DNA from 3 places in the Parabacteroides sp. AF14-59 genome. Region 3 is predicted to be linked to each of the others. Evidence: riboswitches for the same ligand, from Rfam matches in the RefSeq annotation. Region 3 holds a riboswitch; each other region holds the start of a gene.
What was found. Region 3 has a riboswitch for cobalamin ahead of DWW23_RS16170 (hypothetical protein). Riboswitches for the same ligand answer to the same signal wherever they lie in the genome.
Positions count from the first base shown of each region.

Region 1: another riboswitch for cobalamin. It lies ahead of DWW23_RS07365 (sirohydrochlorin cobaltochelatase); the one in region 3 lies ahead of DWW23_RS16170 (hypothetical protein).
Region 2: another riboswitch for cobalamin. It lies ahead of DWW23_RS18265 (TonB-dependent receptor); the one in region 3 lies ahead of DWW23_RS16170 (hypothetical protein).

Region 1 covers NZ_QUHH01000005.1:25,793-30,084, reverse strand. The annotation lists gene DWW23_RS07375 (bifunctional aspartate transaminase/aspartate 4-decarboxylase) at 1-70, opposite strand, end outside; gene aspT (aspartate-alanine antiporter) at 251-1,948, opposite strand; cobalamin riboswitch at 2,089-2,285, shown strand; gene DWW23_RS07365 (sirohydrochlorin cobaltochelatase) at 2,410-3,324, shown strand; gene DWW23_RS07360 (PepSY domain-containing protein) at 3,343-4,292, shown strand, end outside.
Region 2 covers NZ_QUHH01000018.1:117,426-121,717, reverse strand. The annotation lists gene DWW23_RS18265 (TonB-dependent receptor) at 1-2,037, opposite strand, end outside; cobalamin riboswitch at 2,169-2,372, opposite strand; gene DWW23_RS18260 (O-acetylhomoserine aminocarboxypropyltransferase/cysteine synthase family protein) at 2,492-3,772, shown strand; gene DWW23_RS18255 (hypothetical protein) at 3,880-4,170, shown strand.
Region 3 covers NZ_QUHH01000015.1:33,512-37,803, forward strand. The annotation lists gene DWW23_RS16160 (F0F1 ATP synthase subunit gamma) at 1-39, shown strand, start outside; gene DWW23_RS16165 (putative transporter) at 142-1,818, opposite strand; gene DWW23_RS16170 (hypothetical protein) at 1,821-2,033, opposite strand; cobalamin riboswitch at 2,094-2,378, opposite strand; gene DWW23_RS16175 (acyl-CoA carboxylase subunit beta) at 2,496-4,028, opposite strand; gene DWW23_RS16180 (biotin/lipoyl-containing protein) at 4,030-4,292, opposite strand, start outside.

The sequences.
Region 1 (4,292 bases), on a different contig from region 3:
CGAATGGACTGATCTCCGACATCTTCTTTTCGTATTCACGGGTAACTACGATTTTCTTTTTATCTTCCATATTATATATAATGTATAATTAATGCTTGTTTTTACCAGATTTACTCTTATGAAAAGAGTATGTTCTCTCCTAAGCCGAAGCCAGTGCCACTCTAGTGGCAGAGTTATGCCATAGTAATGGCAGAGTTGTGCCAAAGGCATGGCAGAGTCTTGCCACAGTAATGGCACTGGCCCGTTATCCCTACATCAACAACACGATTACTACTCCCCAGATAATTAAAAGAGTATTACCTACCGCATAGGTAACAGTATAACCTAATGCCGGTGTCTGGCTCTCCACCGCATCTTCCACGGCACCGAGGGCGGCAGTTGTCGTTCGTGCACCGGAAGTACAGCCAAGAGTGATGGCCGGATGGAATTTAAAGAGATAACGTCCCATAAGGACACCGGCAATCAACGGGATAGTCGTTGCCAAAGCACCGATAACAAACAGGCTCACCCCTACTTCCTTAAATCCGGTCACAAAACTCGGACCTGCCGTAATCCCGACCACGGCAATGAACATATTCAGTCCGACATTATTCAACACCCAAAGCGAAGGCTCCGGAATGCGTCCGAATGTCGGATGTTTGGAGCGAAGCCATCCGAATACCAACCCGGCAATCAACGCCCCGCCACTCGTACTCAGGCTGACAGGAATATCCCCGAAGTGGATAGCCAGCGAACCGATTATACCACCGATAAAGATACCCAACCCGACAAAGATCATATCCGTCTGGTTCGTAGGTCGATCGGCGTATCCCAAAGTAGCAGCCGCCTCATTCACTTCCAGCTTTGTCCCGACCAGTTCGAGCATATCGCCCGGATCGATCCGGGTCGCAGCCAATACCGGAATACTGATCCCGGCACGTTTGATACTCTTGATACTGACACCATGCATCACCTTTTCCTTGCGGAGTTGTGCCACCGTCATGCCTGCAAACTTCTTGCGGGAGATCAATACAGGTAATGTCTCTGCGGGGAAATCCAGCAAATCGATATCATTCACTTCATCCCCTATCCAGTCTTCCTCACCGATCACAAACTCACGCCGTCCGCTCAAGACAACTTCATTTCCTTTCTGGAGCATCAGGTCCGGCTTCACATCATAAATAACATTATTGATACGGACACGCTCCACAAACAAGCGGCGCCCCTGCTCTTCCAGATAATCCTCCAGTTCCTGTACGGTCTTTCCGGCACCGAACCAGTCATTGCTTATCTTATAAGCCCGGAAAGTGATAGGACGTGCTGCAGGCATAAATCCGGGCTGCTCACTTTCGTCATCATTTCCCATCCTGGCTTCCAGTTCTTTACAAGCCTTTTTCACGGATGCCAGTCCACCCAGCAGACGGGGAGCCACGTCACTCATGATCCAGGCAGAACCCGCCGTACCGAAAATATACGACACGGCATAAGCCACCGGCATCACATTGATCATAGCCGTTTTATCAGCATCGCTCAGGCTTCCCTGATTGATCGTATCTTCCGCTACTCCCAATACGGCCGAAATAGTCTGTGAACCGGCCAGTAACCCGGCAGCTTCGCCCGCATTATATCCCATCAGTTTGGCAAGAAGGAAAGGAATGAACAAACAGAACAGGCACATCAATGCTGCAAAAAGCATCTGCGGAAGCCCTTCCTTCTTCAGTCCCCGAAAGAACTGTGGTCCTACACTGTAGCCGACAGCAAACAGGAACAAAAGAAAGAATACCGATTTAATTGGTGCACCGATCTCTATATGCAATTGTCCGATCAATACTCCGACCAGTAGAACACTGGTAACTGTCCCCAAAGAAAACTTCCCTATTTTAAATTTACCGATCCAGAAGCCCAATGCCAGTGTAAGAAAAATGGCCAGTTCCGGATAATGTTTGAGTAAATCTGCAAACCACTCCATATATTAATTGTTTGGCGTTAATATTAAGACATACGATATGTCCGGTTTTATTGTGGTAAATGGAACAGTATCCACAAGGAAGTTGTTCCGGCCGATTCAATTAAGAGAATATAAAATCCATCTTATTTTAAATAATTTTCTATCTTTGTCCCCGCTTTGGTGATACGATAACATTCCGTTAATCGTATAAAAGGGAATCCGGTTTGAATCCGGAACAGTGCCCGCTACTGTGGAGCCCGATAATAAGGAAAGCATTCTTACACCACTGTCCGATACAAGGATGGGAAGGTCGCTTTCCGGGCAAGTCAGGAAACCTGCCAAGGTTTATTTATATCGTATTCCCCCGGGGTCAGGAGAATGATAAAACATACGGACAATCTCTTTTTGATAAAAGAAAATGTTTACCGACAGCCGGTATTGTGGCTTGTCGTATTCGTTCGTTACCTTTTAATTTACATTATATGAAACATTTACTATTACTTATTGCTTGTATGCTCGCACCTATGTGCTGGGCACATGACGGCGAGAACTTCAAGGCATCCGACATGCTGGCCTCCATGCAACCGGGTGACAAAGCCGCCTTATTAATGGTACATTTCGGTACCACGTATGACGACACCCGTGCTCTCACCATCGACGCGATCAACCGGAAAGCGCAAGAAGCCTTCAAAGACATGGAAGTACGCGAAGCCTACACTTCCCGCATCGTGGCACGCCGCCTGAAAGCCCGCGGTATCGAAAAACTGAATCCGGTCGAAGCACTGGAAAAACTGAAAGCAGACGGATATACTCATATCCTCATCCAATCTACAAACATTATCGAAGGGGTGGAAATGGAATCGCTTCGCAAAGACATTGCACCGCTGGAAAAGAATTTCAAAGAGGTACGTATCGGCAACCCGCTGCTTTATACACCGCATGACTTTGAAGATGTGATAGCAGCCGTAGCAAAGAACGGAGCCAAAGAAGGCGCGACGGTTCTTGTCGGACACGGAACGTATACACCAGCCACGGCACAGTATGCCATGATGGATTATATGCTGCAATCCAAAGGATATACCGATTACCATGTAACCACCGTAGAAGGCTATCCTTCTTTCGACGATATGGTAGCCAAACTGGATGCCAGCGGTGTAAAGAAAGTACTGCTGATGCCTTTTATGTTTGTAGCAGGCGACCATGCCAACAACGATATAGCAGGCGATATGAAGCAGGAACTGGAAAGCAAAGGTTACCAGGTGTCTGTCTTTATGCAGGGATTAGGACAAAATCCGGACATCCAGAAACTATTCATCGATCATGCCAGGTTTGCGGCCAAACATAAAATGGTCAATATCACTGAAAAGAAAAAACAATACGCTGCTGAAAAGGACTAAGTTCAAGCACAAAACTAAATGTTCAGAAAAATACTAAAACTTACACATAAGATACTCGGATTACTTCTGAGTATCTTATTTCTGATGTGGTTTCTTTCAGGTATAGTAATGATCTATCATTCATTTCCCAGAGCATCACAACAGGATAAATTAGAAAGGCAACAGGTTATCGACGGAAATTTGCCGGATATGGAAACTCTTCTGTCCGTTCTTCCCGATTCAGCACAGGTCCGTTCACTCTCCATGGAAATGTATTTTGACCGGCCTGTGGTTCATTTCCGGGGAAAGAATACGCCCGAAACACTCTATGCAGACTCTCTGCAACCAGTCGAAGCAATAAATGACGAAACTATCAAGCGGACTGCAGCACAATGGTGCTCATCTCCGATCCTGCGTGTGGATTCGATGTATAAGCTGGATCAATGGATTCCTTTCGGACGGTTGCGCGAAGAGTTCCCCATCTATAAATATACATTTGCGGATGATGGCCGCCATGAACTCTATATTTCTTCAAAAACAGGGCGCGTCCTGCAATTCACCGACAAAGACCAGCGCTTATGGGCGTGGCTCGGAGCCATTCCCCACTGGGTTTACTTCACATCGCTCCGCCAGAATCAGGTTGCCTGGATCAACTTCGTGAAATGGAGTTCCGGCATCGGTTGTATCATGTGCCTGGCAGGATTGATCCTTTCCATACAACTGGCCTGGCGCAACCGCCATAAGAAGTTATTTTCCCCTTACAGGAAAAGATGGTTCAAATGGCATTATGTCAGTGGATTGATCTTCGGTATTTTCACCATTACATTCGCTTTCAGCGGAATGATGTCGTTAATGGATATTCCCGACTGGATGAAAAAAGCTCCGAAAGAAAAGCAGGATATGTCACGCCGCATCCCGTGGGGCGGATCGGAAGGACGTTTTGTCGCCTCTGCCTATCATCTGGATTACCGGAAAGTACTGGAGGCGGT
Region 2 (4,292 bases), on a different contig from region 3:
CCAGGGACGATTAGGCACACGGTTATTATAAGTAGCCGAAGGCTTACCGTCGGTTTTATATTTCTTCTGGTCGCGTGCTTCGTTATAACTACAGTTGACCATTATCTGAAAGCTGTTTTTCCAGTTGTAGCGCATTTCCCCTTCAATACCTTTCACATGTACAGCCGGAATATTCTCGTATTGCATCATACCTTCTTTTTCCGATACGGTTGCCTGAATATAATCGTCGACAAAGCGGAGAAATCCGTTGACCTCATAATAGAAAGAATGACCGTAAGCAGGATACCAGTTACCAAAAAGGCCCAGGTTTATATTATCGCTGCTTTCGGGATGAAGGGCGAGATTGGGATAGATGGTCGTTCCGTTTCCGAGCAGCTCACGCGACAAAGGAAGACGCACACTATGTTCATAAGAAACCTTTCCAGCCAGTGCATCCCAAAATGTATAACGTAGCCCCAAACCGCCTCCCCAATAACTGTTGGAAGAATGTCCTTTGGCATCCTCCGAACCGGTTATCCAGGCAAGATCGTTTTGTCCGATAGAGGTTGCATTTATATAGTCTTTAATAAAAACAGTACTCTCCCATCTTCCGTCGAAAAAAGACTGATTGTAAGTCAATCCGAGAATATGCTTGGTCAGTACATCGTTGGTCGGTTCAAAAGTTTCGTCGACATCATCACGGCGTTTATTTCCGGTACGGTTAAGCAGATAGTTCAGACTGACTGAATGATGCCGGTTGATCGCATAATCGACACCTCCGCGGAAAATAGTCATTGGACGGTTGTAATGACGCATAGAACGTCCACGGCCATTAAGCTCGTTTCGGGATGAGGGAGTAAAATCACCGTTCCAGTCATAGATACGATAAGCAGTATCGACGGTAAGCGACGCGTCCCAGGTATGGGAAAACGATGCGCTCGTATTGATTTTCTCAAACCGTTTTTGATAACGGGCTGATACATTCCAGGCATCGGAATGACGCTCTGCATTACCGATCACCTTTGTCTGGATAGACCCTGTCTGTATTTCTTTATCTATTTTGGAATAAGATCCGGAAACAAAGAAAGCATCTGCCCACGCTTTATCGACAAAGCCTGCTTCCAATTGTCCTAACAAGGAAAAATAATCGTCATGAAACCGTTTACGGTTGACTTCAATATATTTACGGCTATCTTCATCCCATACCTCGACACCTTTCATCTTATAATCATTCTTGGAATAATTGACACCGACGGTCGGCTTGATGATCAATCCGGTCTTCGGTTCTACGAATTGGGCATTCAGGTCAGCTCTATGAGTATGGAAAGAACCTATACCATAAGAAGCATCCAGATAATTCTTTTTTTCCTGACTGGTAATAATATTAATGGCGCCCCCCAGAGCATCCGAACCCAGGCTGGCAGGAACTACCCCTTTATATATTTCCACCCTGTCAATGATATTGACAGGAAGATTTGCCAGCGAGACACCGCTTCCTTTTGTATCCAGAGGCATCCCATCGATAAAGTAACGGACGGAATTGCCTGATAACCCATTAATAGAAAGATCGAAGTCGGAACCGACTCCACCTTCCTCCCTGATCTTTATACCGGTTGTCCGGTTCACGATCTCATTGAGGTTCTTCAATGAGTTGATCTGCGGCTTTATATCGAGGGCATTTACTGAAAAAGCACTTTCTTTGATCTTCTGGGTTTTCGATTTGCCATATACCTCCACCGAATTCAGAGTAACGGAGTTTTCCTCCATTGTAAAATCCACTGTTTTACTTTTACGGAGATCGATCTGGGTCTTTATCGTATTATACCCTAATGAAGTGACAATAACAGTATGTCTTCCCGGAGTTACAGTCAAGGAATAATATCCCCGATCGTTTGTATAAGTACCGACCGTCGTATTCTCCAGGGCAACTGTCACCGAAGAAAGCGGAATACCCTCCTGGTCTTTGACTTCACCGGAAAGAGTCACTTTATTCTGCGCCGACAGATTGGCAGAAAACAAGTAAATAAATAGAAAAAGGACATGTATGAAACCTCTCATTTCATCAAGTTTGTTAACCGTTATTATACTGTATGCTCCCGATGAAATAAAATAGAACACATGAACAGACAAAGCCCCAATAATATAGTGAAAAGCTCTTACTCATATGTTTTCAGCCCTATTTCCCGAAAGCCTTCAACTATTATTCTGGCAGGTCTTCTGACTTACTCCATCTTTGAACGTCCTTCCCATTCATTGCGAACAGTGGATTGAGTCGTGTTCAAAGACTTTGGCGGAGCTTACAGCAGCGGGTCTGTTCAGGATTTTCACCTGATTCCCTTTTCATCACTCTTCCGTAGAAATGGAATCGTGACACCAAAATTCGGGTACAAAGGTAAAGATTATTTTTAAACGGTAAGCTATTTTTTATAAATGATCGCTGATTTGTACGAATGGAACAAACTATTCTTTACTTTTGTCTGCAGAAACAATTACATAGCAAACATTTAATAATATGAGCAATTCATTTAAGCCGGCAACTTTGTGTGTACAAGGTGGTTGGCAACCGAAAAAGGGAGAACCGCGCGTACTTCCAATCTATCAAAGTACTACCTTCAAGTATGAAACCAGCGAACAGATGGCGAAATTATTCGACCTGGAAGAGAGCGGCTATTTCTATACCCGCCTGCAAAACCCGACCAACGATGCTGTTGCCAGTAAGATAGCAGCTCTGGAAGGTGGTGTTGCAGCCATGTTGACTTCATCCGGACAGGCAGCTAACTTCTTTGCCTGTTTCAATATCTGCGAAGCCGGCGATCATATCGTAAGTGCTACCGGTATTTATGGAGGTACATACAATTTATTGTCCGTCACGTTAAAGAAACTGGGTATCGAATGTACTTTCATCGATCAGGATGCCAGTGAAGAAGAGATCAGTAAGGCATTCCGTCCGAATACAAAGTTATTGTTCGGCGAAACGATTTCCAATCCGGGAGTAATGGTACTGGATATCGAAAAGTTCGCTCATATCGCCCATAAACATGGGGTACCATTGATCGTCGATAATACGTTTGCCACACCGATCAACTGCCGTCCGTTCGAATGGGGAGCAGATATCGTAACCCATTCTACAACTAAATATATGGATGGACATGCAACTGCTGTTGGAGGCTGTATCGTCGATAGCGGTAACTTCGATTGGGAAGCACATGCCGACAAATATCCGGGCCTTTGCCAGCCGGACGAGTCTTATCACGGATTGACTTATACAAAGACATTCGGTAAGATGGCGTATATCACCAAAGCGACCAGCCAGTTGATGCGTGACCTGGGATCTATCCAGTCTCCACAGAATGCATTCTTGCTGAACTTAGGTTTGGAGACTTTACATCTGCGCATGCCACAGCATTGTAAAAATGCGTTGGCTGTTGCTAAATGGCTTCAGAATTGCGACAAAGTAGCCTGGGTGAACTATCCGGATCTGGAAGGTAATAAGTATTATGAGTTGACAAAGAAATATCTGCCGAACGGTTCATGCGGTGTGCTGTCATTCGGATTGAAAGGCGGACGCGATGTTTCCATTAAGTTTATGGATAGCCTGAAACTGGCTGCTATCGTTACCCATGTAGCAGATGCCCGTACTTGTGTGCTTCACCCGGCAAGCCATACGCACCGTCAGTTGACAGACGAACAGTTGAAGGAAGCTGGTATTGCTCCTGACCTGATCCGTTTCTCTGTCGGCATCGAAAGTGCAGACGATATCATTGCAGATATCGAGCAGGCATTGAATCAGTAAAAGCCCCCAAGTAAAACAAAGAATCGTTTTGTATAGAAGACGATTTTAACAAAGAATCGTCTTCTATACAAAACGATTTCTTATCTTTGTAACATCTCACCCCTATTATGGTCGCTATACATCTATATAAACAATATGGCAACAAAGTTTATTTCTACAACCAGAATATAGAGGTTGATTTCATTATTCCGGAAATAGAGACAGCCTATCAGGTAAGTTACTCCCTGCAAGATGAAGCCACTTATCAACGGGAAGTAGAAGGTCTGATCAAATTAAACAATGTTTATCCTTTAAAAAGGATGTATATTATAACCAAAGACGAAGAGAGAACTATTACACATGAAAATGGCACTACCATACATGTGATTCCTATCTGGAAATGGCTATTGCTGCCATAAACAGACTTGGTTCAGGTCGAAATCCTATTAAACATAATGAACTCCGTTTCCGGGAGCTATTCAAAAACAAAACCCCGATGGTAACAAATACCGCCGGGGTTGTTTTTTATCCATTTTCTCTC
Region 3 (4,292 bases):
AACGAATTGCTGGATATTATGGGCGGGAGTGGTCAATAATCTTCTACTTATAATGATTGAAGCCCCGGCGAATCACTTCGGCGGGGCTTCCGGCTTTAAAATTATTATTGAACAATTTTCTAACAACCAAATCTATTAAATTTAGCAGAAGAATAATATCATTAATTGGGCAGTCAGTACGCGCAGGAACATGGTCAACGGATAAACCGTCGCATATCCGACTGCTGGAGCGTCGTTGCCTGCCGTTGCATTCGCATAAGCCAACGCAGGAGGGTCGGTCGTACTACCGGCCAGCAATCCCATCAGCGTAAAATAATTCAGTTTGAAGAAATACCTGCCGGCAAAACCGATGATCAGCAACGGTAACATCGTTATAATAAAACCGTAACCGATCCAGGCAACTCCCCCTTTATTGACAATCGTATCCACGAATCCGTCTCCGGCACTCAATCCGACACAAGCAAGGAACATGGTTATACCGATCTCCCTCAGCATCAGGTTGGCACTCTGGGTCGTATAAGTAACCAACTTGTAACGATATCCGAAGCGGCTCAATAGAATAGAAACCACCAGCGGACCACCCGCCAGACCTAGTTTGATCGGTTGCGGGATTCCCGGGACAGTGAATGGGATACTACCCAGAATAATACCCAAAGCGATACCGATAAAAATAGGGATCAGGTTAGGTTCATTCAAACGCTTCATCGAATTACCCAATATCGTACTCACCTTATCGACAGCCAGTTCACTACCGACCACCGTTACGCGGTCGCCCACCTGCAATTGCAGTCCCTGAGTAGCCACCAGTTCGACTCCGGCACGGTTTACACGCGTCACATTGATACCGTGCAAACGCCGTAACTGCAAATCACCCAGACGGGAACCAGTCAGTTCCGGTTTGGTAACCAGAATACGACGGCTCACAAAAGCACTTTCAGCAGGGATCCACTGTTTACGGTCCATTTCTATTTCGGGACCGACAAAAGTTTTTATAGTCTCTGCGTCATGCTCTGTTGTGATCACAAATATCTTATCATCCTCATCCAGAATCGTATTGCCGGTCACGATCTCGACTTTATTGCTCTTCTTCCGCCAGATACGGGATATCACATATTGCCGGTGTTCGAGAAAAGCGCCGAGTTCCATCACCTTCCGTCCGAAAAGTGCGGGATTCTTCACGACAAGCGATATGGGAGTCGCTTCACTGTTATGCACATCGTTCTCCGCTTCCAGTTGTTCTGTCTCTTTCTCAAAACTGATATGAAAAATGTAGCGGACAAACAACATGGAAAGGATAATACCGACAACCCCCAGCGGATAAGCAACAGCATATCCCAGCGCGATCGTTTCATTCGATGTACCCGTCATATCGGTAAAAGCCTGTTGGGCCGCACCCAAACCGGGTGTATTTGTTACCGCTCCCGACAAAATACCGACCATTGTCGGCATGGGAATATCCGTTATGAAATGAATGACCAACGCCGTTACAACGCCGAGGAAAACAATTCCGCAAGCCAACCCGTTCAATGTCATTCCCCCCTTTTTGAACGAAGAGAAAAAACCGGGACCGACCTGCATACCGACAGAATAAACGAACAGGATCAACCCGAACTCCTTGAAGAAATGGATCACGGCTGGATTAATGGTAAAACCGAAATGTCCCAGTAAGATACCGACAAACAACACCAGGGTTATACCCAATGAGATACCGAATACCTTGATCTTGCCTAACTGGATTCCCACAGCGATCACCAGCGATAACAAAAGAATAGAATGCCCTATTCCCTCTCCCCACAGCAGTTCACTTATCCACTCCATAATTATTTATTTTTCAGATATGCAGATGAAATATCAAAAGCATAAAAATTATCCTTTACATGCTGAACACATGAAGGGCACAGGCAATCCTTATAATAGACCCTGATAAAAACCTGCTGGCATTGATCCAGATCGGTAAATACATGCTGATCCTCCGGCGAAAAGCCGTCACAACCTGATAACTTCGCGCCGCAACGCGCACAAAGCTTCTCCATAAATGTTACCTCCTTAAACGATAAATATTCTTTTCGAACTACTTTTCTAACCCACGAGAAAAACAGCCTTTAATGAACGGCAGGTCTTCTGACTGACTCCCATCCTGAAGCCTTCCCGACGCAATAGTTGACAGTTGACAGATAACAGTTGACAGATAAAATACTGACAGAAAAACTGTCAACTGTCAACTCTCCACTGTCAACTGAATCGTCAGTGGCATTAGTTGTTTTCAGAATGTTGAACGGAGCTTCACAGCAGCGGGACTGTCCGGGATTTACACCCGATTCCCTTTTAATCCACATCATCCGACCAGACGATACGGAACCAATTCGACGGCAAAACTACAAAATAAAAAGATATAACAACTATTTAATCATAAGTTTTTTACAATAAAAAATCCCTGCCAGCCTCACGGTCGACAGGGATTGCCATTCATAAATTCTAACAACAAAATCAAATCGTTATAATGGCATATTGCCATGTTTCTTCGGCGGATTGCTCTGGCTCTTGTTCTTTGCCATCTCCAGCGCCTGTATCAGTTTGAAGCGAGTCTGCCTCGGCATGATAATCTCATCGATAAATCCTTGTTCGGCTGCCCGGTAAGGATTGGAGAATTGCTCGGTATACTCTTTCATTGCCTGTTCTTTTTCTTCGCCGGTTGCTTTCCGGTACAGGATATTCACAGCACCTTCAGCTCCCATCACGGCGATTTCAGCCATCGGATAGGCCAGGTTTATATCGGCTCCGGTCGGTTTGCTCGACATCACGATATAAGCACCGCCATAGGCTTTCCGGGTGATCAGCGTGATCTTGGGAACGGTCGCTTCCGCATAAGCATACACGATCTTGGCGCCGTGGCGGATAATACCGTCATGTTCCTGCTGGCAACCGGGCAAAAATCCCGGAACATCTTCAAATGTGATCAACGGGATGTTGAAGCAATCGCAGAAGCGGATAAAGCGTGCCGCCTTATCGGAAGCATCGATATCCAACACGCCTGCCAGAAATGCCGGTTGATTGGCAACGATACCTACCGAACGTCCGCCCAAACGGGCGAAACCGACTACGATATTCTTTGCAAAATGAGGCATTACCTCGAAGAAATAATGATTATCGACAACAGGTTCTATGATATCTTTGATATCGTAAGGCACATTCGGATCATCCGGGATCACCTGTTGCAAAGCTTCATCTTCACGCCGGACATCGTCGGAACAGGAAACGACCGGTGCATCCTCCATATTATTTGAAGGAAGGAAACTCAGCAATTCACGAATACTCATCAATGTTTCCTCTTCCGTATCGCACATAAAATGGGTGACACCGCTCTTACTGCTATGCGTATAGGCACCTCCCAGTTCTTCCTTCCCCACTTCCTCATGAGTGACCGCCTTGACTACATCCGGTCCGGTAATGAACATGTGGCTTTTATCCTTTACCATAAAGATAAAATCGGTCAATGCCGGAGAATAACAGGCCCCACCGGCACAAGGTCCCAGAATAGCCGAGATCTGAGGAACGACACCCGAGGCCATCGTATTCTGATAAAAAATAGAAGCATATCCGGCCAGGCTGTTCACACCTTCCTGGATACGGGCTCCTCCCGAATCGTTCAGGGCAATGACCGGTGAACCGCTTTTCAGTGCCAGTTGCTGAACTTTCACTATCTTGGCGGCATTCGTCGCGCTCAACGTACCTCCGTAGGCTGTAAAGTCGTAGGCATAGACAAAGACTTGCCGTCCGTCTACTTTACCGTAGCCGGATACGATCCCGTCGCCGGGGATTTTATTCTTATCCATGCCGAAATTCGTACAGCGGTGAACCACAAATTTATCCAATTCGTTGAACGTCCCTTTATCCAGCAACATATCGATCCGTTCGCGGGCTGTCATCCGGCCGGATTCATGCTGCTTTTCGATACGGGTAATACCACCTCCCTGCGAAGCTGTCTTATCCAGTTCTTCAAAGGTCTTATACAACTGTTCCTTTCCCATTTTATTCTTCTTTATCTGTTATTACGTCCAGCGACAGAAGAACCTGGTTGCTTGCTACCGAATCTCCTTCTTTGACCAATACCTCACGTACCGTACAGGCTGAACTTACCTTATAATTACTCTGCATTTTCATCGCCTCTATCACGATGACGATATCACCGGCTTCCAGACGGTCGCCTTTCTCCACCAACACCTTCACGACTTTTCCGGGCATAGGAGAAACGATCTTGTTATCCTGCCGTTCTTCGCTGCTCTTACGCATAC